3 regions of the Micromonospora sp. NPDC005413 genome follow, and region 1 is predicted to be linked to each of the others. Evidence: riboswitches for the same ligand, from Rfam matches in the RefSeq annotation. Region 1 holds a riboswitch; each other region holds the start of a gene.

Evidence for each region. Region 1 has a riboswitch for S-adenosylmethionine ahead of ABZS37_RS10530 (aminotransferase class V-fold PLP-dependent enzyme). Riboswitches for the same ligand answer to the same signal wherever they lie in the genome.
Region 2: it holds a riboswitch for S-adenosylmethionine, as region 1 does, so the genes downstream of both, ABZS37_RS06915 (ABC transporter substrate-binding protein) here and ABZS37_RS10530 (aminotransferase class V-fold PLP-dependent enzyme) in region 1, are expected to answer to the same signal.
Region 3: it holds a riboswitch for S-adenosylmethionine, as region 1 does, so the genes downstream of both, ABZS37_RS23140 (hypothetical protein) here and ABZS37_RS10530 (aminotransferase class V-fold PLP-dependent enzyme) in region 1, are expected to answer to the same signal.

Annotation. Positions count from the first base shown of each region.
Region 1 covers NZ_JBEXEV010000006.1:73,211-82,827, forward strand. The annotation lists gene ABZS37_RS10505 (ATP-dependent DNA helicase) at 1-733, shown strand, start outside; gene ABZS37_RS10510 (AI-2E family transporter) at 900-2,264, opposite strand; gene ABZS37_RS10515 (co-chaperone GroES) at 2,370-2,708, shown strand; gene ABZS37_RS10520 (hypothetical protein) at 2,787-2,954, shown strand; gene ABZS37_RS10525 (PrsW family intramembrane metalloprotease) at 3,008-4,486, opposite strand; SAM riboswitch class IV at 4,510-4,630, shown strand; gene ABZS37_RS10530 (aminotransferase class V-fold PLP-dependent enzyme) at 4,701-5,951, shown strand; gene ABZS37_RS10535 (FUSC family protein) at 5,972-7,174, opposite strand; gene ABZS37_RS10540 (metal-dependent phosphohydrolase) at 7,314-7,964, shown strand; gene ABZS37_RS10545 (DUF4031 domain-containing protein) at 7,942-8,220, opposite strand; gene ABZS37_RS10550 (FAD-linked oxidase C-terminal domain-containing protein) at 8,289-9,617, shown strand, end outside.
Region 2 covers NZ_JBEXEV010000003.1:239,975-249,591, forward strand. The annotation lists gene ABZS37_RS06910 (amino acid transporter) at 53-2,002, shown strand; SAM riboswitch class IV at 2,089-2,200, shown strand; gene ABZS37_RS06915 (ABC transporter substrate-binding protein) at 2,476-3,363, shown strand; gene ABZS37_RS06920 (amino acid ABC transporter permease) at 3,409-4,188, shown strand; gene ABZS37_RS06925 (amino acid ABC transporter ATP-binding protein) at 4,185-4,931, shown strand; gene ABZS37_RS06930 (Na+/H+ antiporter) at 4,960-6,534, opposite strand; gene ABZS37_RS06935 (BTAD domain-containing putative transcriptional regulator) at 6,645-9,617, opposite strand, start outside.
Region 3 covers NZ_JBEXEV010000025.1:40,642-50,258, reverse strand. The annotation lists gene ABZS37_RS23170 (hypothetical protein) at 87-587, opposite strand; gene ABZS37_RS23165 (2'-5' RNA ligase family protein) at 722-1,387, opposite strand; gene ABZS37_RS23160 (helix-turn-helix transcriptional regulator) at 1,384-2,739, opposite strand; partial or broken gene ABZS37_RS23155 (XRE family transcriptional regulator) at 3,103-3,392, shown strand; gene ABZS37_RS23150 (GIY-YIG nuclease family protein) at 4,157-4,849, shown strand; gene ABZS37_RS23145 (hypothetical protein) at 4,809-5,786, opposite strand; gene ABZS37_RS23140 (hypothetical protein) at 5,961-6,563, opposite strand; SAM riboswitch class IV at 6,591-6,711, opposite strand; gene ABZS37_RS23135 (serine/threonine-protein kinase) at 6,795-8,372, opposite strand; gene ABZS37_RS23130 (DEAD/DEAH box helicase family protein) at 8,489-9,617, opposite strand, start outside.

The sequences.
Region 1 (9,617 bases):
GCCGGGCCGACGGCTGGCCGCCGACGCCATTCCGGGTGCCACCGTCCCGGCGACAGAAGGTCCGGGTTGGCGGTCGCTGGACGTGGGGTCGCCGTTCGACTACGCCCGGCAGGGCATCCTGTACGTCGCCGCGCATCTGCCCCGCCCCAGCGTCTCCGGGCTGCCCGAGGCTGCCGGAGAGGAGCTGCTCGCGCTGGTCGAAGCACTCGGTGGTCGTACTCTCGGGCTCTTCTCCTCCCGGCGGGCCGCGCAGCAGGCGGCGGAGCTGTTGCGCGCGCGGACCGACCTGCCGGTGTTGCTGCAGGGTGAGGAGTCGCTGCCGTTGCTGGTCCGGCGATTCCGCGAGGAGCGTGCCAGCTGCCTGTTCGGGGTGATGTCGCTCTGGCAGGGGGTGGATGTGCCGGGTGACGCGTGCCAGCTCGTGGTCATCGACCGGCTGCCCTTCCCACGCCCGGACGAGCCGCTGGCCGCCGCCCGCGCCGCCGCTGTGGACGCGGGCGGCGGCTCCGGCTTCGCCGCGGTCAGCGTGCCGATCGCGGCGGTGCGGCTGGCTCAGGGCGTGGGCCGGTTGATCCGGGCGAACGGCGACCGGGGCGTGGTCGCGGTGCTCGACTCCCGGCTGGAGACGGCCCGCGGCTACGGGCCGTTCCTGCGCCGCTCGCTGCCGCCGTTCTGGTACACCACCCGTCCCGAGGTGGCCCGTGGCGCCCTGCAACGCCTAGCCACTTCCTGACGCGGGTCCTTGCCGGCGTCCCGGCTGCACGCCCCCAAAGATCGCGCAACATCCACTCTCCCAAGATCGCGCAACATCAAGGAAAGAGTGGCCTCCAGTCAGCGGGAGGCCACTCTTTCCAGGAAACTGCACGATCTTCACCGCGACGACGGCGCCGCGCGGTGTGTCAGGGCGCCTGTGCGGCGACGACCACGGCATCGGGCGGGGTGTCCGGGACCGTTCGGGCGGCCAGCCGGCGGACGGCGGTGTTCAGCACTGCGATGAGCGGCACCGAGACCAGCGCGCCGGTGATGCCGGCGAGGACGACCCCGGCGGCGATGCCGATGATGACCGCGAGCGGGTGAAGGGCGACCGCCCGCCCCATGATCAGCGGCTGGAGCACGTGCCCCTCGATCTGCTGCACACCGATCACGGCGCCCAGGATGATCAACGCGGTGACCGGGCCGCTGTCGACCAGCGCCACCAACACCGCCACGCCACCGGAGAGCGCCGCACCGACGATCGGGATGAACGCGCCGAGGAAGACCAGCGCGGCCAGCGGGAAGGCGAACGGGATGTCGAAGACGACCAGGAAGATGCCGATGCCGACCGCGTCGATGAAGGCGACCAGCACTGTCGCGCGGACGTAGGCGACAAGCGTCTGCCAGGAGGCGCGGCCCGCGTCGTCGACCTTCCACCGGGCGGCCACCGGCAGCAGCCGGACCAGGAAACGCCAGATCCGGTTGCCGTCACGCAGGAAGAAGAACGTCGCGAAGAGCACCAGCAGCGTGCCGGTCAGCACCTCGGCCAGCGTCGCGGCGGTGCTCAGCGCACCACTGGTGAACTTCGAGGTGTTGTCGTTGATCCAGCCCTGCGCCTCGTCGATGTAACGGTTGAGCTGGGTGTCGGAGAGGTGCAGCGGGCCCGTCTTCAGCCAGTTCTGGATCTGCCGGACGCCCTCCGAGGACTTCTCGCTCAGCTCCGGCACACCGCGAATGAACTCGTTGACGACCAGCGTCAGCGTGCCGATCACCCCGGCCAGGCCACCGACCAGCACCACCGCCGTCGCCAGCGACCGGGGCAGTCGAGCCCGCAACAGCCAGCCCACCGCTGGCGCGAGCAGCGCGGAGAGCAGCAGCGCGATGGCCAGCGGAATGATCACGATCTTGATCGTGCCGACGATCCTGAGCAGGGCCCAGGCCACCACACCGATCACGATCAGGCGCCAGCACCACGCGGCGGCGATCCGCAGCCCGTGCGGAACGTCGGCGTCGTCCCGGCTGGAGGTCGAGCTGTGCAGGTCCACCGGAGGTTCCGCGCCGACGACCGTGGCCGTCGGCGGTGCGGTCGGCCCCGGCACGGCTGGCGAAGCCACCTGGGCCGACTCCGACACGTCGCTCAGCGCGTCATTCGACGAGCTCTCGTCGGCGCGGACCGACTCCCGTCCCGACTGGTAGGCACGGCGGAGCCGCCCGCGTACTCGCTCGAAGCGGCTCAAGCGCACCTCCTGGCAGAAGAAATGGTCCGCCCACGACGACAGGTCGGACAGCATACGTCCGTTCCCGACACCGTAGGGCAGTTCCGCCACACATTGCCCCGCGCACCTCCGGCGTAACCACCGGCAGCCCGTCGTCGGCCGCACGGTAGCGTCTGCGGCGTGACCGCCGACAACGATCTCGACGCCGGCCTGCCGATCCGTCTGCTGCATGACCGCGTGCTGGTCCGTATGGAGGGCAGCGAGGGCGAACGTCGCTCCACCGCGGGCATCGTCATCCCGGCGACCGCCGCGGTCGGCAAGCGCCTCGCGTGGGCCACCACGGTCGGGGTCGGGCCGAACGTACGTGCCATCGTCTCCGGCGACCGGGTGCTCTTCGACCCGGACGACCGCTCCGAGGTCGAGCTACACGGCCGCGGGTACGTGCTGCTGCGGGAGCGGGACGTGCACGCCGTGGCCGCCGAGCGGATCGAGAACGACTCCACCGGCCTCTACCTCTGACGCACCTCCCCCAGGCGCGCCGTTTGCCCGGCCGCACGACGGGAAGCCATCCGGCGACCGTGGCCCTGGGGAGGGACGATGCCAGTATTCGTGAAGAAGCTGTTGACCTGGGGCAGTGTCGCGTTCCTGATCTACTTCATGGCCTTCCGGCCGGACGGCGCGGCGCAGATGTTCAAGGCGATCGGTGCCGCGCTGATCGCGATGTTCCAGGGCTTCGGTGATTTCCTCACCACCCTGATGACCTGAGCCGCAACCCTGATGACCTGAGCCGCAAGCCGCCAGCAGTAAGCCGCCAGCCGTCAGGGGTGACCGGGCGGCCAGGGCGCCCCCGGCCGCAGGCCGGGCCAGCCGGGCGGGGCGTAGCCCATCGGAGGCGGAGCAGGGGCCAGCACCACCGGGATCGGCACCACCGGCTCGTCCGGCGCGGCGACCGGACGCTGGGTCCCGTCCGGGAAGCGCAGGTGGTAGCGGCTGCCGTCCCAGACCCCGACCGGGGCCTGCGGGTCCCGACCCACGAAGAACGACCGGTACGCGCTGATCGCGTCCAGCAACTCACGCTCCTCGCGGGCGGTCCGCTCCTGATCGGCGGGTTTGCGGTCCAGGCCGCGCAGTGTCCCGTCGCGCAGCAGGGCCAGCCGGGTGGCGGCGAACTGGTAGCCGCGCATCGCCCGCGCCCCGGCGTCCCCAGCCACCCGCCGGGCCCAACTGCGGGCCGCGTGTCGTCTGCCGAGGCTGCTCAGGGCGGCCACCTCGGGCGGGCTCAGCCAGCCGGCGCGTACGTAGTCCGGCAGTGTCCGCTCCGTGAGCCGCCCCTCCCAGGCGCGCAGCCACACCGCGAGCCCCACCATGCCGAAGAAGACCGGCACCATCAGGCCCAGGAAGCCGTACAGCATGATCACTGCCTCGCCGGTGGCCTGGGTCAGCGTGGGCAGCAGGTTCCACGTGCCGTGCAGCATCATCGCCAGCAGCAGGCCGCCGATCGGGGCGAGCACCCGGACCCGCCGGTCTGCCGTCCGGGCCGCGATGCCCAGCCCCACACCGGTCATCGAGGTGAAAAGCGGGTGGGCGAACCCGAACAGCAGGATCCGTACGATGAAGATCGCGATGACCTGCTGCGCGCCGGTCGCCGGGCCGTACCGGTCGGCGCCGGCCGCAAAGCCGTACCCGCCCAGGTAGAGGATGTTCTCCACCATGGCGAAGCCGACGGCGGAGAGCCCGCAGTAGACCAGGCCGTCGGTGATCCCGGACCACTCCCGGCGGCGGAACACCAGCAGCAGGATCGGGCCCAGGGCCTTGGTCAGCTCCTCGATGAACGGCGCGACCAGCACCCCGGTGAGCGCGGACGGCAGGCCCCAGTCGGCGAAGCGGTTGGCGGCGAACTCGTTCACCGTGAGCGAGGCGGCCGTGGAGACGAACGCCCCCCAGGCGAAGCAGAAGATCAAATACTTGAGCGGCTCCGGTTCGTACCGGTCCAGCCAGAGGAAGCAGGCGACCAGCACCGGCACCGGCAGGATGGCGGCGACCACCCCGATCAGCAGGGCTTGCAGGCCGAGCGACTGGCCCAGCGTGAAGACCATGAACACCGCGCAGGCGGCGATGAACAGCACCACCCCGGCCAGCACCAGGAACCGCCGCCAGCCCAGTCGGCGCAGCGGCATCCGGGGCGCCTCGCCGACGGGCGGGGCTGCGGGTGCGGGCGACGACGGCAGCGGTGAACCGGGCGGGGTGTCGGCCATGCGGTCAGCGTAGCCATCCATTGCCGGCTGGTCCGCTCGCATCCACAGCCGCTATGCTGCTGGCTGGTCACGAGCGCCAGCATCAAGCCCCGGCTTGCTGGCCGGCAACCCTCGTCGAGTTCGCGGTGGGGTGCCCCGGGTGATGACCGGGCCCAGCCCGATCGGTGCGCTGGGCAAGCGCGGACCCCGTCCCGACTGTGCACCCGGGGTCCCTGACCCCGGAGGTTCCGGCGTGTCCGTCACCCTCGTTCCCTCGCTGCCCACCCGCTTCGACACCGCGCCCGCAGCGGCTTCGTCGCGGCCGCTCGACGTCCTCGGCGTACCGGGCGAGATCAACCTGGACTACGCGGCGAGCGCGCCGTGCGCGCGGGCCGCCGCCGACGCGGTGGCTGAGCTGCTGCCCTGGTACGCCAGCGTGCACCGTGGCGCGGGAGCGTTGTCCCGGCGCTGCACCCTGGAATACGAGCAGGCCCGGCAGACGGTCGGCGACTTCTTCGGCGCCCGCGCCGACGATCACGTGATCTTCACCCGCAACACCACTGACGCGCTCAACCTGCTGGCCCGGGCGCTGCCCGCCGGCACGACCGTGGTCACTTTCGCCGGCGAGCATCACGCGAACCTGCTGCCCTGGCCGCGCGGCTCCGTCCGGCTCCCGGTGCCCACCGGCCCGGACGGGGCGGTACGCGACCTCGCCGCCGCCCTCACCGAGCTGCGCCGGGGCAGCAGCCCGGCGCTGCCGGTGCTGGTCGCGGTGACCGGTGCGAGCAACGTGACCGGCGAGCGGTGGCCGGTCGCCGAGTTGGCCCGGGTGGCCCACCGGCATGGGGCCCGGATCGTGCTCGACGCCGCGCAACTCGCCCCGCACGCCCCGGTCGACCTGCTCACGCTCGACGTCGACTACCTGGCCGTGTCCGGCCACAAGCTGTACGCGCCGTTCGGTGCGGGGGTGCTGATCGGCCGCGCGGACTGGCTGGACGCCGCCCCGCCGTACCTGGCCGGTGGCGGCGCCACCAGCAACGTCGGGCCAGCCACGCACGACGTGACCTGGGCGACCGGCACGGCACGGCACGAGGGCGGCACCCCGAACCTGCTCGGCGCGGTGGCACTGGCCGCGGTGTGCGCGGCGCTCGACGAGGCGGACCGGGCCGCGCTGGCCGCCCACGAGCAGGCGCTGCTGGCCCGACTGCGGACCGGCATCGCCGCCCTGCCGCACGTGGTGGAGTTGCGCACCTTCGGCCCGGACGCGCCGCGCGTCGGCATCGTCTCGTTCGTGGTCGCCGGGTGGGATTCCGCCGACGTCGCCACACGGCTGGCCGCCGAGCACCGGATCGGCGTACGCGACGGGCTGTTCTGCGCCCACCCGCTGGCCCGGCGCCTGCTCACCGAGGCGGCGGGGCGAACCGGCCGACGGGACCTGCCGCCCACCGCGTTGCGCGCCAGCATCGGCCTGGGCAGCACCGTCGCTCAGGTGGACCGGCTGCTCGCCGCGCTCGCCACCTTGGGCTGAGTTGGGATGAGGCGCCCCGGTCAGCCGACCGGTGGGGCGGTGGGCGGCTTCGGCGGCTCGCCCGGCTCGGCCGGTTCACCGACCGGCCGCTCCTGCTCCCCGAAGGCGGTACGGATCCACCGGTTCGCCTCCTCCTGCTCGATCCCGGAGGCCACCAGCAGGTCGCTCGCAGTGGTCCGGATCTGGGCGACCACCACGCTGCCCGAGAAGCCGACCCCGGCGCCATACGCCCGGCCGGCTTCGCTGACCGCCCGCAGGGACCGCTCCCTGGACTTTTCCGGTTCCTCACCGACGGCGAACTCGTGCTTGAGGAGCCGGACCGACTCGGCGAGGTGGCCGATCGCGTCCGGCATCGGATCGGGCACCGGCTCCTCGTCCTCGATCAGCGTCACGGCCCGGCGGATCAGCGTGCCGGTGTTGCGCATCGCCCGGTCGATCGGGTCGGCCGCCTCCGCGTAGTGGGTGAGCTCGTCGCGCCGATGCCAGCGGGCCGGGGAGAGAGTGGAGGTCTCCTTGGCCCCCTCGATCGCCTCGGCCAACGTGGCCAACTCCTCCTTGTTGTTGCGCAACCGTTCGAGCGCCTGCTGGGTGCCGGCGCGGTCCCGTTTGCGCAGCCCGTCGGCGGTGGCGTCGAGTTGGGTGGCGAGCAGGTCCAGCGCCGGACGGGCGGCCCGGTTGATCACCCGGAGCGGGTTCAGCGGCAGCAGCACCGCCGTGACCAGCAGCGCGATTCCACCGCCGAGGAACGCGTCGACGAAGCGGGGGATCTCCAGATCCTTGGTGGAGGGGCTCAGCGTCACGATCAGCACCGCTGTGGCCGCCGCCTGGATGACGATGGCCACGCTGGCCCCGGCGAAGATGGTGAGCAGGATCGCCACCGTCACCACCAGGCCGAGCTGCCATGCCCCGGTGCCCAGCAGGTAGATCAGGAGGTCGCCGATGGCCACCCCGATCGCCACCCCGACGATCAGCTCCACGGTCCGGCGGAACCGCTGACCGACCGACGCGGCCAGGGTGCCGACCGCCGAGATCGGCGCGAAGACCGGCTGCGGGTTGCCGAGCACCCGGTGCGAGATGAAGTACGCCAGCCCGGCCGCCAGCCCGGCCTGTACGGCCAGCCCGCCGGCCATCCGCACCCGGTGCAGCCGGTCGTGCAGGGTGGTCCGGCCGCGATGCCGCAGCTCCTCGGTGGCCTCGGCGATCCGTGCCCCGTCGACGTCCACCAGCCCTTGGCGCAGCGCGGTACGTCGCACCACTGGAGGTCGCTTGTCCCGGGCCACGGCCATGGGCGCGACTACCCGTGGTGGGCCTGATGATTCCTCCCGCGCCGCGCACCCCGGCGCGATGCGGCAGACTCGGGCGGTGGCTGATCTGCTGGATCGATGGCGGGCGGCGGTCCGGGGTGCCGGCGCGAGGCCGGACGCGGGGTCGACCCGGGCCGGGGAGCAGCTGCTCGCCCGATGGCGGGAGCCGCACCGGCACTACCACACGGTGGCCCACCTGAGCGCAGTGCTCGACGTGGTGGACCAGCACGCCGGGCTGACCGATCGGGTCGACGTGGTCCGGCTGGCGGCCTGGTGCCACGACGCGGTCTACGACCCACGGGCCGTCGGCGACGCCAACGAACGGGACAGCGCCGCGCTGGCCGAAAGCGTGCTCGCCGGGCTCGGAGTGCCGGCACCCGCGGTGGCCGAGGTGCGCCGGCTGGTGCTGCTCACGGCCGGGCACGCGGTGGCACCGGGCGACCGGGACGGCGCCCTGCTCTGCGATGCGGACCTCGCCGTGCTGGCCGCGCCGCCGGCCACGTACGACCGTTACGCGGCGGCCATCCGGCGGGAGTACGCCCATGTGCCCGAGCCGGCCTTCCGGGCTGGTCGGGCCGCGGTGTTGACCAGCCTGCTGGCGCTGCCCGCGCTGTTCCGGCTGCCGCCGCTGGCCAGTCGGTGGGAGGAGCCCGCCCGGGACAACGTGCGCCGCGAGCTGGCCACGCTCACGGGGCCTGGCGCGGGCTGACCAGGTGCTTCGGGCGGCGCAGGCCGGCGGCGCGGAGCAACCGGACCAGCTCCCGGCTCGGCACCACCTGGGCACCCAGCCACACCGCCGCCGCGAACCGGTCGGCCGGGATGTCGTAGTGGTCCCGGTCGAAGCCGCGCCGGGGCGCGCCGAGTGCCTCAGCGAAGGCGTGCAGCTCGGCGTACGAGACGTCGCTGATCAGGTGCGACCAGAGCCGACCGCGCCACGGCCAGGCAGGCCGGTCCAGATAGAGCATGGCGCCCAAGCTATCCCGCGCAGTGGATCATGTTGATGATCGGCGGTCGGCGACCTAGCCTCGGCTGCATGGCCCCCACCACTCTCCTCGACGACCTGCGCGTCGCGCTCGGTGACAACGCCGTGCTCACCGACCCGGACCTCCTGCGGATGCACCAGCGGGACGAGGCCGACCTCTGCGCCGCCGGAACGCCGCTGGTGGTGACCCGCCCGCGCACCACCGAGCAGGTGGTCGCGGTGGTCCGGGCGGCGGCGCGGCACGGCGTACCGGTGGTGCCGCAGGGCGCGCGGACCGGGTTGGCCGGCGCGGCGAACGCGGTGGACGGCGCGGTGGTCCTCAGCACCGTCGCGATGGACGAGATCCGGGAGATCGACCCGGTGAGCCGGATCGCGGTGGTCCAACCAGGGGTGGTCAACGCGGCACTGGCCGGGGCGGTCGCCAAGCAGGGGCTCTGGTACCCGCCGGACCCCGGCTCCTGGGAGTCGTCCACGATCGGCGGCAACGTGGCCACCAACGCGGGCGGCATGTGCTGCGTGAAGTACGGCGTGACCACCGAGTACGTGCTCGGCCTGGAGGTGGTGCTCGCCTCCGGGGAGGTGCTGCGCACCGGCCGGCGTACGGCCAAGGGGGTGGCCGGTTACGACCTGACCCGGCTCTTCGTCGGCTCGGAGGGCACCCTCGGGGTGATCACCGAGGTGACCGTGGCGTTGCGGCCCGCACCGGCCGACTCGCTGACCCTGGTGGCGGTCTTCCCGTCCACCGCCGCGGCCGGCGCGGCGGTGGCCGCGATCGCGGCTCGTGGGCTCACCCCCAGCCTGCTGGAGCTGCTGGACCAGACCCACCTGCGGGCGATCGAGGCGTACCAGCCGATGGGGCTGCGGACCGACGCGCAGGCCCTGCTGCTGGCCGCCGCGGACACCGGTACCCGGGCCGCCGACGACCTGGCCGGCCTGGCCGAGGTGTGCGAGGCGGCCGGCGCCGACGAGGTCTACGCGGCCACCGACGCGGTGGAGGCGGCAGCGCTGTTGCAGGCCCGCCGGCTGGCGCATCCGGCGATGGAGAAGTTCGCGGCCGATGCCTACCCGGGCGGCAACGGCGGTCTGGTCATTGACGATGTGGCGGTGCCGCGCGGCTCGCTCGCCGCCCTGCTGGACGGGGTGGCCCGGATCGCGGCGGAGTGCGAGGTGCCGATCGGCGTGGTGGGGCACGCCGGGGACGGCAACATGCACCCGAACATCGTGGTCGACCGGGCCGACCCGGCGAGCGTGGAGCGGGGTCGGCGGGCGTTCGACGAGATCATGCGCCTCGGCCTGGACCTGGGCGGCACCTGCACCGGCGAGCACGGGGTGGGGCTGCTCAAGCGCGACTGGCTGGCCCGGGAGATCGGGCCGGTGGGC
Region 2 (9,617 bases), on a different contig from region 1:
CCCGCCGACGGATACTCGCGGTGACCATGGGCGGACGACGGGGGTAGCGCCGATGGAGGTCGACAGGCGCGCCGGCCGGCGGACCGACCGGCTGCGGAGCTGGCTGCTCGACGACCGGTCGGAGCAACCCGTGCCGCAGGGCCTGCACGTCCGCCCGCGGGAGCAGCGGCACCACCCGTGGTGGAAGGTGATGTGCCTGACCGGCGTCGACTACTTCTCGACGCTCGGCTACCAGCCGGGCATCGCGGCGCTGGCCGCCGGGGCGCTGTCGCCGGTGGCCACCCTGGTGCTGGTGTTGGTGACGCTGCTGGGCGCGCTGCCGGTCTACCGCCGCGTGGCGGTGGAGAGCCCGCACGGTGAGGGCTCGATCGCGATGCTGGTACGCCTGCTGAGCTACTGGCCGGGCAAGCTGCTCGTGCTGGTGCTGCTCGGCTTCGCGGCCACCGACTTCATCATCACCATCACGCTGTCCGCGGCCGACGCGACCGCTCACCTCGACGAGAACCCGTTCTGGCCCAGCGGCCTCAAGGGCCACGAGGTCCTGCTCACGCTGCTGCTCGTGGCGCTGCTCGGCGCGGTGTTCCTCAAGGGATTCGGCGAGGCCATCGGGATCGCCGTCGTCCTGGTCGCGGTCTATCTGACGCTGAACGCGGTGGTGATCGCCGACGCGCTGTGGCGGGTGGTGACCCATCCGAGCGCGGTCGGGGACTGGACCACCACGCTGACCACCGGGCACGGCGATCCCCTGATGGTGGTCGCGCTGTCCCTGCTGCTGTTTCCGAAGTTGGCGCTGGGCCTGTCCGGTTTCGAGACCGGGGTGGCGGTGATGCCACACATCCGGGGGGACCGTCAGGACTCGGAGGATCGGCCGCTGGGCCGGATCCGGGGCGCGCGTCGGCTGCTCACCACCGCCGCCGCCACCATGAGCGTCTTCCTGATCACCAGCAGCGTGACCACCACCGTGCTGATCCCGCCCGAGGCGTTCCAGCCGGGCGGCCCGGCGAACGGTCGGGCCCTGTCCTTCCTGGCGCACCAGCACCTCGGCCAGGTGTTCGGCACCGTGTACGACCTGTCGACCATCGGGATCCTCTGGTTCGCCGGGGCGTCGGCGATGGCCGGTCTGCTCAATCTCGTACCGCGTTACCTGCCCCGCTACGGCATGGCGCCGACCTGGGCGCGGGCCATCCGGCCGCTGGTGCTGGTGTTCACCACGGTGGCGTTCCTGATCACGGTCGTCTTCCGGGCCAGCGTCGACGCGCAGGGCGGCGCGTACGCCACCGGGGTTCTGGTGTTGATCACCTCGGCGGCGACAGCGGTGACCCTCGCGGCACGGCGGCGCGGGCAGCGGGGGCGCACGGTCGCGTTCGGGACCATCGCTGTGGTGTTCGTCTACACCACAGCGGCGAACGTGGTGCAACGTCCCGACGGTGTGAAGATCGCCGCCTGCTTCATCGGTGGGATGATCGTGGTGTCGGTGCTGTCGCGGGTGATGCGGGCCTTCGAGCTGCGGGTCGACCGGGTCGACTTCGACCCGGTCGCGACGGCGTTCATCGCCGAGCGGAGCGAGCGTCGGATCCGCCTCATCGCGCACGAGCCGGAGCGGCGCGACCTCACCGAGTACCGCGACAAGCTCGCCCAGACGGTGGCGGACAACGACTTCCCCGACGACAGCGACGTCATCTTCGTCGAGGTGCAGGTCACCGACCCGTCGGACTTCGAGACCGGCCTGCTGGTGCGCGGCAGCGTGGCGCACGACCGCTTCCCGGTGCTCAGGCTTGCCAGCTCCTCGGTGCCGAACGCGCTGGCCGCCATGCTGCTGGAGATCCGCAACCGCAGCCGGCGGCGCCCACACATCTACTTCGAGTGGACCGAGGGCGGCCCGACCCGCAACGTCCTGCGCTACCTGGCGTTCGGGCAGGGCGAGATCGCCTCGGTCACCCGGGAGATCCTGCGCCGCCAGGAGCCCGACCAGACGCGCCGCCCGCACGTGCACGCCGGTTGACCTGCGGGCCGCGCGTCGGGCGCGGACGGTGAGCGTGGTCATATCGACTGGACGATCGACGGACCTCTGCTGCTAGTCTCGGCGCAGGTCATGAGTGCCAGCGCAAAGCCCCGGCTCGCTGGCCGGCAACCCTCCTCCGCGGTGGGGTGCCCCGGGTGAAGACCAGGCACCGGCACGACGTCGGTGCAAGCGTGGCCTGGCACCCAGGTCAGCACAGACCCGGGAGAGCCATGCGCATCCTCAGCACCGCCCCACCGACCGACGTCGCGGAACTCCCCGCCGGTTGGCCTTCGCCCGCACTGACCCGGCGACGGCACGTGGACATGATGCGAATGTGCAGCGCCGCCTGTCGTCGCGGCACCGCGCACTAGCGCACCCCTCTTCCCGAAACCTCCCCAGCGGTACGCCCATCGGGCGCACCGTCGGCGGCGCACGCCCGTGCGCGCCGAGACGCAACCCTTTCGGAGACACCCGTGCGATTCCTTCCTGCCCTGACCCGCGCCGCTGCCCTGGGCGCGGCCACGATCCTGGCCGCCACCGCGCTCACCGCCTGCGGCGGGGACAGCTCGTCCGACACCACCGCCAACCCGTACGGCCTGGCCCAGCCGGGCGTGCTGCGCGCCGGCACGCTGACCGACGCACCGCCGAACGTGTACCTCAAGGACGGCACGTTCACCGGCTTCGACAACGACCTGCTGACCGCGGTGGCCGGGAAGCTCGGCCTGAAGGTCGAGTTCGTCGGCACCGACTTCTCCGCGCTGCTCTCCCAGGTCAACAACCGCAAGTTCGACGTTGGCAGCTCCTCGATCACCATCACGGAGGCGCGGAAGAAGACCGTCGACTTCGGCAACGGCTACGACTTCGGCTACTTCGGCCTGGACGTCCCGGCCGGCTCGCCGATCACCGGCTTCGACCAGCTCGCCGGCAAGCGGGTCGTGGTGGTCCAGGGCACCGTCCAGGACGACTACGCCACGGGCAAGCAGCTCGACCCGGTGCGGGTGCCGGACTACAACGGCGCGATCAACCAGCTCAAGGCCGGCACGGCCGACGCGTGGATCGCTCCGGCGGAGATCGGCGAGAAGTCGGCCGCCGACAGCAAGGGCAAGATCACCGTGGCGGCCAAGCAGCTCAGCCCGGCACCGACCGCGTACGCCGTCGCCAAGGGCAGCGACAAGCTGCGGGAGGCGCTGAACAAGGGTCTCGACGAGGTCATCGCGGACGGCACCTGGAGCCGGTTGCAGGCGCAGTACTACCCGGGCCGGCCGGTCCCGGAGGACTTCAAGCCGGGCAGCGGCACGGTGGCCGTGCCGTCGGCGTCCGCGTCGACTGTGCCGTCGGCGTCCGCGTCGACCGCGTCCTGAGACGTACCCGGTGACGAGCGAGCAGGGCGGTAGGAGAGGCGACCGATGGATCCGTTGAGCACCATGTGGGAGACCTTCTTCGACTGGGACGCGATGCGCGAGGCGCTGCCCGAGATGCTGACCGTCGGGTTGCCCAACACGCTGATCCTGGCGGTCTCCGCCGCCCTGCTCGGCTCGGTGCTGGGCCTGCTGCTCGCCGTCGCCGGCATCTCCCGCAGCCGGTGGCTGCGCTGGCCGGCGCGGGTCTACACCGACGTGTTCCGGGGGCTACCGGCCGCGGCGACGATCCTGCTGATCGGCGTCGGGCTGGCCCCACTGGGCATGCGGGTCTGGGGACCGGACCCCTACCCGCTGGGGATCCTGGCGCTGTCGCTCATCGCGGCGGCGTACATCGGGGAGATCTTCCGCTCCGGCATCCAGTCGGTGGAGGCCGCCCAGTTGGAGGGAGCTCGCGCTCTCGGCTTCTCCTGGGCCGACGCGATGCGGCTGGTGATCATTCCGCAGGGCATCCGGCGGGTGCTGCCGGCCTGGGTGAACCAGCTCATCGCGCTGATCAAGGACTCCAGCCTGGTCTACTTCCTCGGCCTGGTGGCCAGCCAGCGGGAGCTGTTCCGGATCGGGCAGGACTACGCGGCCACCACCGGCAACGAGTCCGCGCTGCTGCTGGCCGGGCTCTTCTACCTGGCGCTGACCGTGCCGCTGACGCACGTCGTCAACTGGATCGACCGGCGGCTGCGCCACGGTCGGCCCACCGCCGCACCGGCCGACGAGGACGACGACGACACCGCGCCGGCGCTGCCCGCCGCGACGGAAGGGAACCGATGACGACCACCGGCACGACCACCTCGGTCAGCCTCGACGTCCGCGACGTGCACCTCGCCTTCGGGCCGAACCGGGTGCTGCGCGGCGTCGACCTCACCGTGCCGCGCGGTGCGACGGCCTGCGTGATCGGCCCGTCCGGGTCGGGCAAGTCCACCCTCCTGCGCACCATCAACCGGCTGATCGAGCCGGACCGCGGCGACGTGCTGCTGGACGGGCGCAGCGTGCTGGGCGACGACCCGGACGCGCTGCGGCAGCGGGTGGGAATGGTCTTCCAGCAGTTCAACCTCTTCCCCCACATGAGCGTGCTGCGCAACGTCACCCTCGCGCTGCGCCGACTCCGCAAGCTCGGCGAGGACGAGGCGGAGTCCGTCGCCCGTGCCCAACTGGAGCTGGTGGGGCTGGCCGGAAAGGCCGACTCCCGGCCCGCGCAGCTCTCCGGCGGTCAGCAGCAGCGGGTGGCGATCGCCCGGGCGCTGGCGCTGCGGCCCGAGGTGATGCTCTTCGACGAGGCGACCTCGGCGCTCGACCCGGAGCTGGTCAAGGGCGTCCTCGGGGTGATGGCCGACCTGTCCGCGGCAGGCATGACCATGGTGGTGGTCACCCACGAGATGGGCTTCGCCCGGCAGGTCGCCGACACCGTTGCCTTCATGGACCGTGGCGTGGTGCTGGAGGCTGGGCCGCCCGAGGCGATCTTCGAACGGGCCGAGCACCCTCGGCTTCGCCGGTTCCTCGCCCAGGTGCTCTGAGCCGCGCCGGCAGGAAGGCCGCTGGCGATCATTCGTTGGGCCCGCGTCCCAGCAGCCGGATCTCCTCGTTGTCCAGAGCTTCCTGGAGCTCTTGCAGCACGAGGTCGTCGATCTCCCGGTTGTCCCGCAGGCGGGTGACCTCGCGCCGTTTGTGGGCGAGGACCCTGAGGCGCAGTTGGCGTTCCAGGCGGCGTTCCTCGCCGGTACACCCGCTGCTCTCGTTGACGTCCTCCAGGTGCCTCTGGTATTCGGCTCGCAGCCGACGCACCGACTCCTCCTGGGCACCGATCTCGGCGGCGACCTGGGGCAGAACGGCCAGGCCCGCCTCGGTGGCCCGCCGCCGGGCCTGCCGGGTCTCGTCGCTGCGTTCCGGGTCGCCGACCAGCCCTGCCCAGCGCACGACCAGCGGCAGGGTGGTGCCCTGGATGAGCATGATCAGAACGATCACCAGCGCGGTGACGAAGATGATCAGATCGCGTTCGACCACCGGTCGACCGGCGACCGTCACCGTCGGGACGGCCAGGGCGGCGGCGAGCGACACGGCCCCCCGGAAGCCAGACCAGCCGGCGACCGTTCCCACCCGCCAGATCGAGGGACCTCCGCCGTCGTCCACCATCCGGCGGCGCCGCAGCCTCGCCGATTCCGCGGTCAGGTAGATGAAGAGCAGCCGAGTGGCGATGACGACCAGGGTGACCACCAGCACGATCACCAGAGCCCGCTGCGGCGAGGTGCTGGTGACGCCCCGCACCGCCCGGGGTATCTGCGTACCGAGCAGAACGAACAGCCCGCCGTTGATCAGAAACGTGGACAGGTCCCAGAACGCGTACGCCAGAACCCGGGACCGGGCGCGGATCACCCGTGGGCCGGCGTAGGCCAGCACCAGGCCGGCGACCACCACCGCCAGCACACCGCTGGCGTGCACCGAGTCGGCGAGCAGGAAGGCGCCGAACGGCGTCAGCACACTCAGCGCGCCCTCGCGCAGCGGATCGTCGAGCCGCTTGCGGATCAGCACCACGGCGCCCCCCACCAGCAGGCCGGCGAGCACGCCGCCGACGCTGGCTCCGACAAACTCCTCGCCGATGCCCAGCACGCCCGGCTCCGCACTCCCGGTGAGCAGGCCAACGGCCACCGCGAAGACCACCAGGGCCGTACCGTCGTTGATCAAGCTCTCGGCGTGCAGGGTGGTGAGGAGCTTCCGGGGCAGCCGTTTGGCGAGGCCGGTGACCGCGGCAGCGTCAGTCGGCGCGAGGACCGCGCCGAGCACCCAGGCGGCGGCGGGGTTCACACCGAACGCCTGCGCGGTGAACGACACCGTGACCATGGTGAGCACCACCAACACCACGGCGAGCAGGCCGATCACCGGCAGGTTGGCCCGGATCTCGCGCAGGCTGATGGTGAGGCTCTCCCGATACAGGATCGCCGGCAGGAAGATCAGCAGCACCAGGTCCGGTTCCAGGGTCAGGTCGGACAGCGGCGGCGTCAGCCCGAGCAGCACCCCGAACGCGATGAGCAGGACCGGCGGGGCGACCCGGTACCGACCGCCGAGGGTGGTGCCGACCAGGACGGTGACGCCCAGCACCACGATCAGGACGAGCCCCTCCACGGCGTACCCCCTCGATCGTCCGCCGACGGTGACATGCACACCGGTGGTCCCATCTGACCGCACCCGCCGGTCGGTTCCGACAGAAACCGGCAAGTCGCCGTGGGCAGCGGTCAGGGCGAGGAAGCTGCGGCGCGGGCCCGGGCGGTGACCGCGCGGGCCGCACGGCGGTGCCCGGCCGCTTCCTCGTCGCGGCCCAGCGCGTCGGCCAGGTCGGCGAGGTGCCCGGCCACCGGGCCAACGGTGAGCACCCCGCTGCCGGCGGCCAGTTCATCGGCGGCCGGCAGCAGCCCGGCGTAGACCCGTTCCATCGTGACCCGGTCGCCGAGGGCGCGCGCCGCCCGGCCGACGAGGCAGAGCCGCGCCTCCCGCAGCAGATCGTGCGGCCCGTCCGGAAGAGTCCGCAGGGCGGCTGCGGCAGCGTCCCGGTCGTTGTCGGCGAGGAGCAGCAGCGGCCGGACCCACGGCTCGTGCGGACCCCAGTCCAGGGCCGCCCAGTCCGCCCCGCCGGGCCCGGGGATCGGCCGGTCCGCACCGCCGGGCTGGTCGCCGCCGACGGCCTCGGCCAGGCGCAGACCGAGCAGGGCGAGCGGGAGCAGCCCGCGGGTCAGGCCCGGCATGCTGTCGGCGGTCAGCCGGTCGGCAGCCGTCCGGTACGCGTCCGCCGCCCCGGCCGACTCGCCGTCCAGCGCCAGGCGCAGTGCGGCGTACCACCGGGTGAAGACGCCGACCAGCGGCAGCTCGTACCGTTCGGCGAGGCGGTCGGCGGCGCGGGCGTGCGCATCGGCGCCGGGCCGGTCGGCCAGCGCGCAGTGTGCCTGCACCAGGACGAGGTGGCCGAGCACCTCGAAGGTCACCAACTGGTGCCGGGCGGCCAGGTCGACCAGTTCGGCGCCGATCCGGGCCCGTGCAGCGGCCAGACCGACGTGGTGGAAGGCGTGCATGAAGCGGGCGTTGAGCGCGAAGGCCAGCAGCCCCGGGTCGCCGATGGTCCGGGCGATCGTCTCGGCCTCGTCCGCCGCACGGCGGCCACGGTCGGTGGTGGTGCCGCGCAGCTCCAGCGCGAGGGTGCTCAGCAGCCGGCTGCGCTGCGCGGAGCCGGTCGAGCCGAGAGCGGTCAGGGCATGCTCGGCGGCTCGAACGATCCGCTCGGAGAGCAGGTCGTCGTCGTTGCGCGTCCAGATGGCCGGCACGTCGAAGCCGGCCAGCACCTCCTCGATCAGCCGGGGGTCGCCGGCGGACTCGGCGGCGCCGATCGCCTCGGCTCGCCGCCGCCGCGCCTCAGCCAGCCGGCCCGTCACGGCCAGCGCACGCCCCAGGCCGAGCAACGCGGTCAACCGCTCGCGCTGCTCGACCCCCTCGGCGCGGTCGTACGCGTCGATCGCCTGCCCCCACAGGCGGGCCGCCTCGTGCGGGTTACCACCCCGTTCGGCCTGATCTGCGGCTGTGCGGGCGTACGCCGCAGCGCGACCGGCAGCGACCGGTCCACCTGCGCGGAGCAGGTGGTGCGCGAGGGCAGCGGGTTCGATGGGATCCCGTTGTCGCAGCACCTCGGCGACGGCCGCGTGCCAGGCGGCGCGGCGCGGCGCGGACAGGTCGGCGTAGAGCGTGTCGCGGACCAGGATGTGGGTGAAGCGCAGCCGCCCGTCGGTCTCCCGCTCGGTGAGGAAGCCGGCCTGCAGGGCGCGGTCCACGGCGTCCAGCACCACCGACGGGTCACCGGCCAGCGTGCTGAGCACCTCCGGGTCGAGGTCCCGGCCGAGCACGGCTGCCTGCCGCAGCACGGTACGGGTCGGCGCGGACAACTGCGCCAACCGGTGCCGGATCACGTCACGCACCCCGGGCGGCACCGCGGCCAGTGCCGCCTCTCCCTCGCCCGCGTACAACTGGGCCAGCTCGCGGACGAAGAACGGGTTGCCGCCGCTGCGGTGGTGGATCAACTGGGCGGTGTCCCGGTCCAGCGGCGCCCCGACGACGGCGCGGGCCAACTCGCCCGTCGCGGACGCGGACAGGCCGGCGAGATACTCCCGGACCGGCTCCAGCCCGGCGGCGCGGGCCAGGGCGGCGGTCAGCTCCGAGCTGATCTCGGTGGCCCGGTAGGTGCCGAGGATCAGCACCGGCCCGGTGGCCGGCTGCGGGCCGGTGAGCAGGGCGGTCAGCAGGTCCAGGGTGTCACCGTCGGCGCGGTGCAGGTCGTCGAGGACCAGGAGCACCGGCCCCCGGTCGGCGACCGCCGAGACCAGCGACGCCACGGCACGGTGCCGGCGGAACCGTGTGACGGCGGGGTCACCCGAGCCGTCAGCCGGCCCGACGGCCTCGACGACGTCGGCCGGCCCGGTGAGCGCGTCGGTGACCTGACTCCACGGCCAGGCAGCCGGCGCGCCCTCGTACTCCGGGCTGCGTCCCCACGCCGTGGTCCAGCCCTCGGCGGCGAGCCACTGGGTCAACGTCTCGGCCAGCGCGGTCTTCCCGGCGCCCGGGTCACCGCTGAGCAGCGCGAGGGTGGGCTGGCGGCGTTGAGAGGCGGCCTCGGCGGCCCACCGCAGCCGGTCCAGTTCCGCATCGCGGCCGACGAACGGACGCTCCCGCGCCGGATCGGGCCGGGCCGTAGAACGCCGCTCCGGGCCCGACTCGAGGGGTCGCACCAATCCCGCAGGGCTGGGCGCGGCGGTGCCTTCGAGCGGCGGGGTGAGGTGCGGCGCCTGGGCCAGGATGTCGGCCTCCAACCGCCGCAGCTCGGGCCCCGGGTCCACGCCCAACTCGGTTACCAGGACGTCCCGGGCCTCGCGCAACGCGGCCAGCGCGTCGCCCTGCCGGCCGGCGCGGTACCGGGCCACCGCGAGCAGCCGCCAGGCGTCCTCGCGCAGCGGATAGCTGGCCAGGTGGGCCGGCAGGTCGGCCGCGGCCTCGTCCGGCCGGCCCAACGCCAGCAGCGCCTCCGCCCGCCGCTCGACCGCGAGCATCCGCAGCTCGTCCAGTCGGTTGATCTCCGCGACCGCCCAGGCCTCGTTCGCGCAGTCGGCGTACGCGGGCCCACGCCAGAGCCCGAGTGCCGCGTCCAGCGCGTCCAGGGCCGGCGCTGGGCG
Region 3 (9,617 bases), on a different contig from region 1:
GTGACGCACCCTTCGCCGCGGCAACGAGGTCGCCGCCTACCGCTGGCGCGGATCCGTCACGCCTCGCAGCGCAACCCGTCCTGCCTCTATTGATGCAGCCCATGCGGAGCCGACATCGCCAAACCCGGCAAGTCGACCCAGCCAGCATCCTCGTCGGCCAACGCGGTGCGCTCAGCCGCCGTGAGGATGCCCATCCTCACCCGACGTTCCGGGGGCAGGCAGTCCAGGGCCACGCGCCTTGCCACATAGTCCATGATCGACGTCGCCATCGGCAGCTCGGGATCGTCCGTGCGGCCCGCCGGCACGAACCGCATGCTGGAGTACTTCGACACGTACACCTCTGCTGGCGCGCCGGCCTGAAGGCCGAGCGTGATCGCAACGCCCAGGGCGTCCATCATCCCGGCCAGGGTGGACCCCTGCTTCGCCATCCGGATCGTCACCTCACCAACGGAGCCGTCCTCCGCATCGGCGGTAGTCAGGTAACCCTTCTGGTCGTCGACGGTGAAGCGAGTCGTTTCCGCCCGGCGGATACGAGGAATCTTTCGCGTGGTGCGTCCACTGTTCGGCATCGCAGCGGCTTCCGGCATGAAATCTCCCGGTTGGGTTCACGACCAATACAAGCTATGGGGACAGTACAGCAGTGGACCTACAAGATGTGGTGTCCTCGCCGCCGAATCGCAGGTTCATTTCAAGTGGAGCACGGCCAGCGCGTCTCGGCGCATCACGCGCCGAGGGGCACGGTTGCTACCGTCGTCCACCGGTAACTGCGGTGTTCGCGGCGCAGCGCGATCAGCGTTGCCTGTCGGATGGTCACCCGGGCGGACGGCTGGTGACGGAAGGCGTTGAGGCGGTCGCGGATTGGTGCGGTCGGTGCTTCCGAGCCGCTGTAGGCAATCGTCACGTGCGGCCGGAATCCTTCTGCGGCCTCCGGCACGGTCTGCCACACCACGCCGATGGCATCGCGGATGGTGGCGCGCAGGTGTTCGACCCGGTCCCAAGGACGGACCAGCATGCCGATTCCTTCGGCGTCGGGGTCGACCGGACCAAGTGACAGCTCCAGCGGCGGCAGGCCGGCGCAGCGTCGCCGGGTTTCGGCGACGATTGCTCCGATGTCGCTGGTGGTGACCTCGTCGGTGAAGCCGAGACCTTGCATGGTCAGGTGGAGCCCGTCGAGCGGCACCAAGTCCAGTCCGGGCAGAGTGAGTTGGCGCTGCACGTCGGTGACGAGGTGATGGAGTTCAGGTTGGTGTTCGAAGGTGAGGTGCCAGGTGTAGAACTGGCGGTCGGCCCGCCAGCCTGGGCGCCAGTACCAGTGGTTGGTGAGCTCGGGCAGGTCCTGGTAGGCGGTCCAGCGCTGGTGCAGGCTGGCCAGTTCCCGGCTGCTCATGACAGCGATGGTAGAGCGGCCTGTCCGGTGGCAGCGACCTGTGTGCGGTCGGCGAGCAGGTCGGCGACGTGCCGTAGCTGCGGGTGGCGGGCGAAGGGGTGGGCGGCGGCGAGGAACTGACGGGCGCGTTGGTGGACCGATTCGAAACGCTGGTCCGCGGTGAGGGTGAGCGCCTCCACCGCCAGTGCGCCTGCTTCCTCGGGGTCGGGACTGTCGGCATGCAGGTGCGCGGTGGCCAGGTCGAGGCGGCAGAGTGCACGCGGACCAGCCAACCCTGCGGTGTCGAACGCGGTGATCGCGGTGGTGAGGTGGTTGGTGACGCCTGCGGTACGGCCGAGCGCCAGGTAGGCGGTCGCCGCGTTGGCCGCGGTCCTGGCCGGGCAGTACGGGCCGAGGGCGAGGCTAGCGCTGACCGACGAGCCGGCCGGGTAGTCGGCCAGCATGGTGAATGCGTGGTCAACGGCACGATCGACGCCGTACCGGTCGCCGAGACGGGCGAGGGCCCGCGCCTGACCGTTGATCGTGAGGCGGATGCGGTGCCCGCTGGTGCCGCCACGGCGCAGGCCGTCCTGGGCGTAGGCCAGCGCGTCATGGTAGTCGCCGGAGTAGAAGGCGATCAGGCTTTGCGTGGCCCGTGCCCAGGCTTGCGCGTCGGACTGCTCGGCAGCCTCGGCGAGGTCGAACGCTTCGGCGGCGTAGGCGTGCGCCGCGCCGAAAGCGCCGAGGTCGAGGGCGAGTGCGCCGAGAAGTCCGGACAGGTGAGCGGCGACGGCGTAGAGCCGGGCGCGTTGTGGTGGGTGCTGCCTGCCTGCCATGAGCTGGTCAACGTAGGAGCGCAGCGGTCGCATACGCGCTATGAGGATTAGCGGGGTGAGGCGCTCGTTGTCGGCGATCGCCTGCCGGACCTCGTTTTCCAGATACGTGAGACGGATGTTGTCATCGACGGAGGACTTCAGCGCCAGCCGGCGGGCATCGATGCTGTCCTCGCGTTCCCATAGAACAGCACCGCCATTCGCTACAAAGGCGTCGTGGCCAGCGTCGATCGGCGTCGCGGGCCCCGACGTGCTCCTGGCCTCCTGGATCGCCGATGAGCGTCGTCGTTGACGGTTCAGCTCGGTGATGCGGTCATACTCGCTGACGAGCACGCCACCGGTCTGCAGCACGGTGTCGCAGCGCGCCCAGAAGGCGCGGTCCGGGTGCTGGTGACCGGTCTCCGTGTTCGCCACGGAGCTGCGGCCGTACTGCACGAGCCGCGCCAGGTCGTGCTGGGTGTGACCGCCAGCCCTGCGAAACTGCGCGAGCCGGCGGCCGAGCTCGCGGTGGGCGGCCTTTGTCTCGTCGCTGTCAGCCATCGCTAACCCCCGGTCTACTGCAGATGCGCAGTCACGATGTGTGCAGACGATAGCTGCCACCTGTGACAATCTTTCGGGCCGGCCGAGCAGCGCCGAGCATCTGGCCAAGCACCAGTGCGGCCGATGGTCGCTGCGAGATCGGGCAGCATCGTCAGGTGCCCATTGTCGAGCGTGGCGGCAGCCCGTGGCAGGACCACAATGTCGAAGTTTTGTCACAGTTTGACGTCGGCATCTGCCGACAATGTCGGCGCACGGCGCTGCGGCATGTCGATCGGCCGGCGTCCTACGGCCCCTGCATGCCCTCCGAAGTTCGCGATGTCACCGCTGGTCTGCCCGGTAAGCGGTCGGGCCGCCGGACTGCTCGCGCCCCGGATGGCGCTCGCTGCGTTGACGGGTAGCGATATTAACGCCACGACGGCGTGCGGGCCGCGTTGCACGCCGTGGCGGCCCGCGCCCAGGCCCGCCTCGGGCGTGAAGCGGCCTGCGCCGCCCACCTCGATGTCGCGGAACGGCAGCTTGCCCGTGTCCGAGCGGGCAGGAACCGCCCCTGGATCCGGTACTTCACTGCGGCCTACCTGGCCGACGAACTCGCCCACTGCTTCCAAGATCTCGGCCAGCCCAGGCAGACGCAACGGCACCTCGGCGCAGCCCTCGCTCGTACACCGAGTAGCTCGCCGTCACCGATTGTGAGGTCACCGAAGGATGACGAGTCCTCAACCACGAGGCTGACGTCGCCCCCGTTCACCCGGTAGAGACCGTTTGCGCCGGCGCACCACGCCCCGTGACTGCTTGGGGCAAATGTGCCACCACCGTAGGCGTGCACACCGCTGGTCACGCCGAACCTCGATGGAGTTACGTCGGCCGCGCCGTCGGTTGCCGACCACCGCACAAGGGCCGGGCCGCTCCCGGAGCTCGGACGGGACTCCAGCCAGTACAGCGCATCCCCGACGATGCGTAGCTCGTCGAAGCTGATTGACGCGCGAACGGCGTTGGCTGCAGAGACAGCATCCGAGTCTGCTGCCAACCCCACGGACTCCTCCTCCAACGAACGCCGCCAGCGACTCGTCGCGATGATCCGGGGCGGTGGAACAGCCTGGCCATTGTCACCTACCCCCGGCCGGTGAGCCGGAGGCGGGTCAGTGCGTCGGCGATCTCCCAAGTGTCCTCGCGGTCTGGGCCGTAGACGTCGCAAAGATCAGTCTTGCTCGCCCGGCCCTCTCGGCCCAGAGTCGCTTGTTCTCCGCCGCCGACGGGCGGCCTCCCGCCTGGGCTCCGGCTCCGCGGCCAGCGAGTCATGTTGGATACTCTTCCCCCTCATTCCGGCCGCTGCTGAGGTGGCCGGGATCGCCGCATCCGACGGCGCATGCAGCTATGGGAGGAGAGGGCGGTCGTGGCATCTCCAGTTCAAGACCACCGTGTGCAGGTCGTGCAGAAGTGGGGCTTCGGGATGGCCCCCGTCAAGCCCGAGGTCCAGCAGAAACGACGGCAGTCGGTAGCGGCCGTGCTGAGCTACCTGCAGAACGACCCGATTGAGTCCAACGCCTCACTGCTGGAGGCCCTGTCGGAAGTCAAAGGGCTCTACTCGCGCTGTCACCGGCAGGACCAGTGGGACTGGTTCACCGTGTGGCAACAGCTGGGCCGCCCCGGACGTAAGCGCTGCCTACAAGCTGGTGATGCGCTCGGTCGCCTACGGAGCGCGATCAGGGATGGCGACGATGCCACCGCTGCGATGCAGCTCACGCTACTGACTGACGCTGTCGTGCAGGTCCATCTGGCCGGACTTGTCGGGGAACAGCCGCGTGAAACGCCAGGAGATGGCTACATCTACGTGCTGTCGACTCGCGAGCAACCTCGGATGCTGAAGATCGGCTACACAGAGCGGACCGTCGAGGAGAGGGTGAGGGAGATCAACCGGGCGACCGGCGTTGTTATCCCGTATGGCGTGCGCGCTTTGTGGGTGGTCGCGGATGCTCCGTCGGTAGAGGCCGAGCTGCACGATCGATTGGCGCACTACCGGGTCCGCAAGGACCGCGAGTTCTTCGACCTCGACTTCCGCGACGCGTCCGCCCTCATCCAGGGCTACATAGATGGTCTCCGACGTGAGGACTAACGTGATCGCCCCTGGCGAGCAGCTGATGGAAGGCCACACGTTCCTCCCTTAGATCAACGGGCCGGCCCGCCAACTCAGCCAGGAGTTCCGGTAGGCGCCACGTCGTCAGGTGTGCGTAGCGGGCGTTGTAGACGCCGACGGCTTCGATGGCGAACTCGTCAGGAAAGTCCAGCAGTACGTAGCCGAGCAGCTGCATGATGGTCGGCGCTTCCAATGCTGACCGCCGCGTCCCATCGCGGCGCTTGCTGCCGAGGCCCGTCTTGAGTTCGAGCAGCAGACCTGCGGCGATCAGGTCGGCGTCGGCGTTCATCAGCGATGATCCGGCGAAGGTCGGCCCGAGGGCCCAAGCGCCATGCCGCGCCGACAGGGACGGCAGGAGGCTCCGCTCGGCGAAGGCGCGCAGAGCCTGGAGCTCGTCGAGGGCCGCGGATGGGGCGAGATCAAGTAGCTTCTCGGCGGTGATGGACCTTGGGGCCAGGGCCATCAACGGGGATCCGGGTGTCGGACCGACCCGGTACAGGTCGGTGAGGAGCGCCAGCGCCCAGCAGGCCCGGGCAACGAGTCGATGGTCGGCTTCGCTGCCTGCGGCCGGCCCGGTGAACCGGGAGGTCCCCATGCTGTCGCCGCTTTGGAGGTAATTCAGCGTGCGTGCCAGTTCGTGGACCGCGTGCCGGAGCGGGGGAGTGCGCGCGCCGAGCAGCGCCAAGCGCAGGTCCGGCCTGGGATGCACCATGAAGCGCACCATCCAGTCGAAGGCCGAGCCGATGGTGCCAGGGTTCGCCTGACTCCCAGGCACGACAAGGGAGCCCACGGATTCCCGATACCGTGCCTGCAGGGCCTGCCAGCGGCCGAACCGCTCCTGAATGAACAATCTCGCTGGCGAGGCTCTGTTGCTCAATGCCACGGTCAGCGCCGGCCAACCACTGATGATGGTCATGCTTCGACCACTGGGCACCGACGTCGCTGCCCGCTACTGTCCATCATGGCCGGATGCTATCGAACGGCGTGGCATCCGAGCTGCCCGTTATCACCGGACCGTCGATGGGCGATGACCAGCCGGCTGCTGTTGGCGAGATCGGTTACCACCAACAGCAGCCGGCTGGACTGGCGATCAACGAGCGGTGGCCAAGAATTCGTTCTGCGCCTGCCGGAGGCTGCTGAGGTCGTTGGGGACGGGCATGACGCCGTAGCGCTCGAAAGCGTCGACGCTTGCTCCGAGCGAGGGCGGCCACCGTCGCTGCCACTCGACCAGCGGCACACTTGGTCCGACTGGGCGTAGTGGCTCGGCGAGCCGGTCGAACTCCACCTGCTGCCACTCGCGCAGCTCGTTACCACGCCGCGCGGAAGCCACCAGCGAGGCGGCGACCACGGTGGTCGTGGCCGTCTGCGGTTGGACCACGTCGCCGTTCATGATCGAGTGCCGGCCCAGCGGCAGTGCGGCGCGGTGGCCGTACCATTCGCCGACGACCTGCGAGACGTGTCGGCAGCTTTCGCAGGCCAGCCACGACCACCGGGTTCGGGTGGTCACGGTCTCTCGGACGCACAACAGGCACAGGGCGAGGTCACTGGGGATGTCCTGGCCCTGCCACTGCCGCTCCCACTCCGGTGTACGTGGCTGGCAGCGGCACCGCTGTTCGCGCGGGGCACCGTCGCGGAGGTGCCCGCAGGTCAGGCAGACCGCGAAAGCGGCCAGGTCCAGCTCTTCGAATGGCACGGTGAACTCGCTCTCCGGTGCCCGAGGCACCCGCTCTTGCCGTACCGCAGCTTGCGGTCGGCCTGGTCTTCCCCCGGGGGCACCGTGCGCGGGTGGCGCGGTTGCCGGGTCAGCAAGCCGGGAGGCTTGACGCTGACCACTCTTGACGCCCAGGAAGCATAGAGATCATCGAGGCCGGGAGCAACCCCGGCCAACACGCGGGGGAGACCTGAGCAGACGGCGGTGGCGGAACTATCCGTCGGCGGCGAGTCGGAGCCGAGCAAGCAGGTCGGCGACTTCCCGGGTCAGCTCATGGTCTGGGCCGTAGACCACGCAGAGGTCGTCGTGCAGCGGTTGCAGCTCGTCCGCGGCCTCGGCGGGCTTGTCTTCGGAGACCAGCAGTATGCCGATGTTGAAACGTAGGTCGAGAGCCGTGGGGGAGACGTCGCCGGAGGCGGCACGTACGTGCGTCAGCACCTGCCGGAACTGGCGCAGGGCTGTAGTGGCCTGGCCGAGTTCCGCCCGGCAATGGGCTGCCTGCCGGAGGCATTCCAAGGCGTCCTCGCTGGTGGGGCCAGCGGTACGGGTGTACGCGGCGGCGAGGGCGTCGAACTCCGGCAGCGCGCGCCGGAAGTCCCCGCCGATGATGAGAATGGCCGCTCGCCGTGATCGCAGAACGAGCACGCGTGGACTTTCAGCACCGAGCGCCTCGCTGGCGGGGCCGATCACGCCCTCGAGCACCTCGGCAGCCTGGGCGAACCGTTCGTCGTCCAGCAGCTCATCGGATTGGGCAACGGCGGCCTTGATCGCGTCTCGAACCTCGGTCCGCAGAATCGCCGCCGGATCGGCGCTCGACGTGCCACTGCGCGGCGCCGGGACGACGGGGTCGGGCGCGGGCCGGCGTCGGGGCGCGTTGGGTCGGCGGTACACCAGCGTTGGGTCGGGCATGGTGCTGCTCGCGCGCTCGGAGGCGGGCGGTGCCGCTCCGGGTAGGGGCAGGAAGGGCAGCAGCCGCTCGTAGACGTCGTAGGCGTCCGTCGGCCGGTCCTCTGGGGCCTTGGCCAGCAGATCGAGGACCAGTTCCTCGATCGCGACGGGCACCTCGGGGCGGAGCGTCCGCAGAGGTGGTGGTGGCTCGGTGACGTGCTGGTGCCACAGTTCGAAGTCGCTGCCGCCGGCGAAGACCCGCTGCCCGGCGAGGAGTTCGTGCAGGACGCAGCCCAGGGCGTATAGGTCGCTCTGTGGCGTGACCTGTGCGTTCTGGATCTGCTCGGGCGGCATGTAGTGGTGAGTGCCGAGGGCGCTGCCGGTTGCGGTGAGGCGGGTGACGTCGGTGCGCAGGATGGCGGCGATGCCGAAGTCGAGGAGCTTGATCGCCCCATCCGCGGTGACCAGCACGTTGTCGGGTTTGAGGTCGCGGTGCACGACGGGGATGGCGTGGGCGTGGGAGAGGACGGTGCAGATCTGCGCGGCGATAGCGGCTGCCCAGGTGACCGGCAGCGGATGCTGTGGGTCGATAAAGGCCCGTAGGGCGGTGCCACGGACGAACTCCATCACCAGGTAGAGCCGGTCGTAGGAGCGGTCTAGGACCGCGTCGTACACCTGGGGCACGCCGTGGTGTTGGATGCGTGCGGTGACGCGGGCCTCGCGGCGGAATCGCTTGGCGAACTCTTCCGCCTGCTGCGGGGTTTGCACGGCCTCGACGCGGATGAGTTTGATGGCGACCTCACGGTCGAGGACACTGTCGTAGCCGCGCCACACGTGCCCCATGCCGCCGGAGCCGATCTCCTCGACCCTCTCGTATCGCCCGGCGATCGGCTCTGTCCGCACGTTGCCTCCACCCCTGCGACTGTCCCAGCCAGATGGTCAGTGTTGCGGTCAAACCGATCATCGTCCAGAAGTTGCCGCCGCGGCGCGTCACGTTGGCGCCGCGGCGGCACGGCCGGTCAGGCCGCGTCGTCGTTGACGACCCCCTCCTGCCGGCGGATCAGCCGCCAGGCGGCGCTGCGGGCGCTGCGGTTGAGCGAGCTGCGGAAGTTCTGCTGCGGGTCGAAGTACTTGCGTCCCAGGTCGGCCGTGGTGTCGAAGTGATCCATCATCTTGTCCTCGAAGACCGGGTCGAAGACGTGGCCGAAGTTTTCCTCGTCGTTGGCGACGGCGGCCAGCCGCACCTTCGGGTCGGCAAGGGCCTCGTTGAAGGGCTTGATGACGTCCTGCTCGGTGAACTCGGTGCCGTACTTCTGGTTGAACCGGTCGATGAGCTCCGACAGCAGCGACTTCTCCGTCTCTTTGGCGCTGCCGGATCCGTCGCCGAAGCCCTTCATGTCAGCCGGCCCCTCGGGGACGAGGCTGACGTCGTGTTCACCGGTTTTCTCCACCCGCAGGTGACTCAGGTCGACCTCGCCGATGTCCACGCCGCCGTCCTCACCGCGGGGCAGCCGATTGAGCAGGTGCCGCCCGTAGAGGTAGAGGCGCTCCAGTTCAGCGTCGATGTAGGTGACGATGCCGGAGAGGAAGCTGTACTTGCGGACGTAGTCGTTCAGGTCGGCCCGGAAGGTCTCGGCTGTCTCCTGGTCGTCCTCGTCGTCGCCGTTGAGCAGGTCGGCGAAGCGGGTCACCGCAGGATCGAGGTGCCGGTACAGCTCGGCGTGGAGCTTCTCCCACTTCGCCGTGTTGCCGGCGGCCTGCCGCTGGGCGGCCAGGTAAGCAGCCGCGAACGCCTGCATCTCCTCGTCGACGAGAACCGGCGCGGACATCACCCTGCTCTGCGCGGTGTAGAGCAGGTTAGGGTCCGAGGGCAGGGTGGCGGCTTCCTCGAAGTACGGGCGGAAGGACTCCTTGATGTCCTCGGCGTCGTTGACGAAGTCCAGCACCGCCAGGTCGGACTGGCTCTTGCGGTCGGCGGTGCGGTTGAGCCGGGACAGGGTCTGCACGGCGGCGATGCCCGTCAGCGTCTTGTTGACGTACATCGTGGTGAGCAATGGCTGGTCGAAGCCGGTCTGGTACTTCTCCGCGACCACCAAGATCCGGTACTCGGGCTGCCCGGCTCCGCCGGCCTGTGCGGACTTGTCGTCG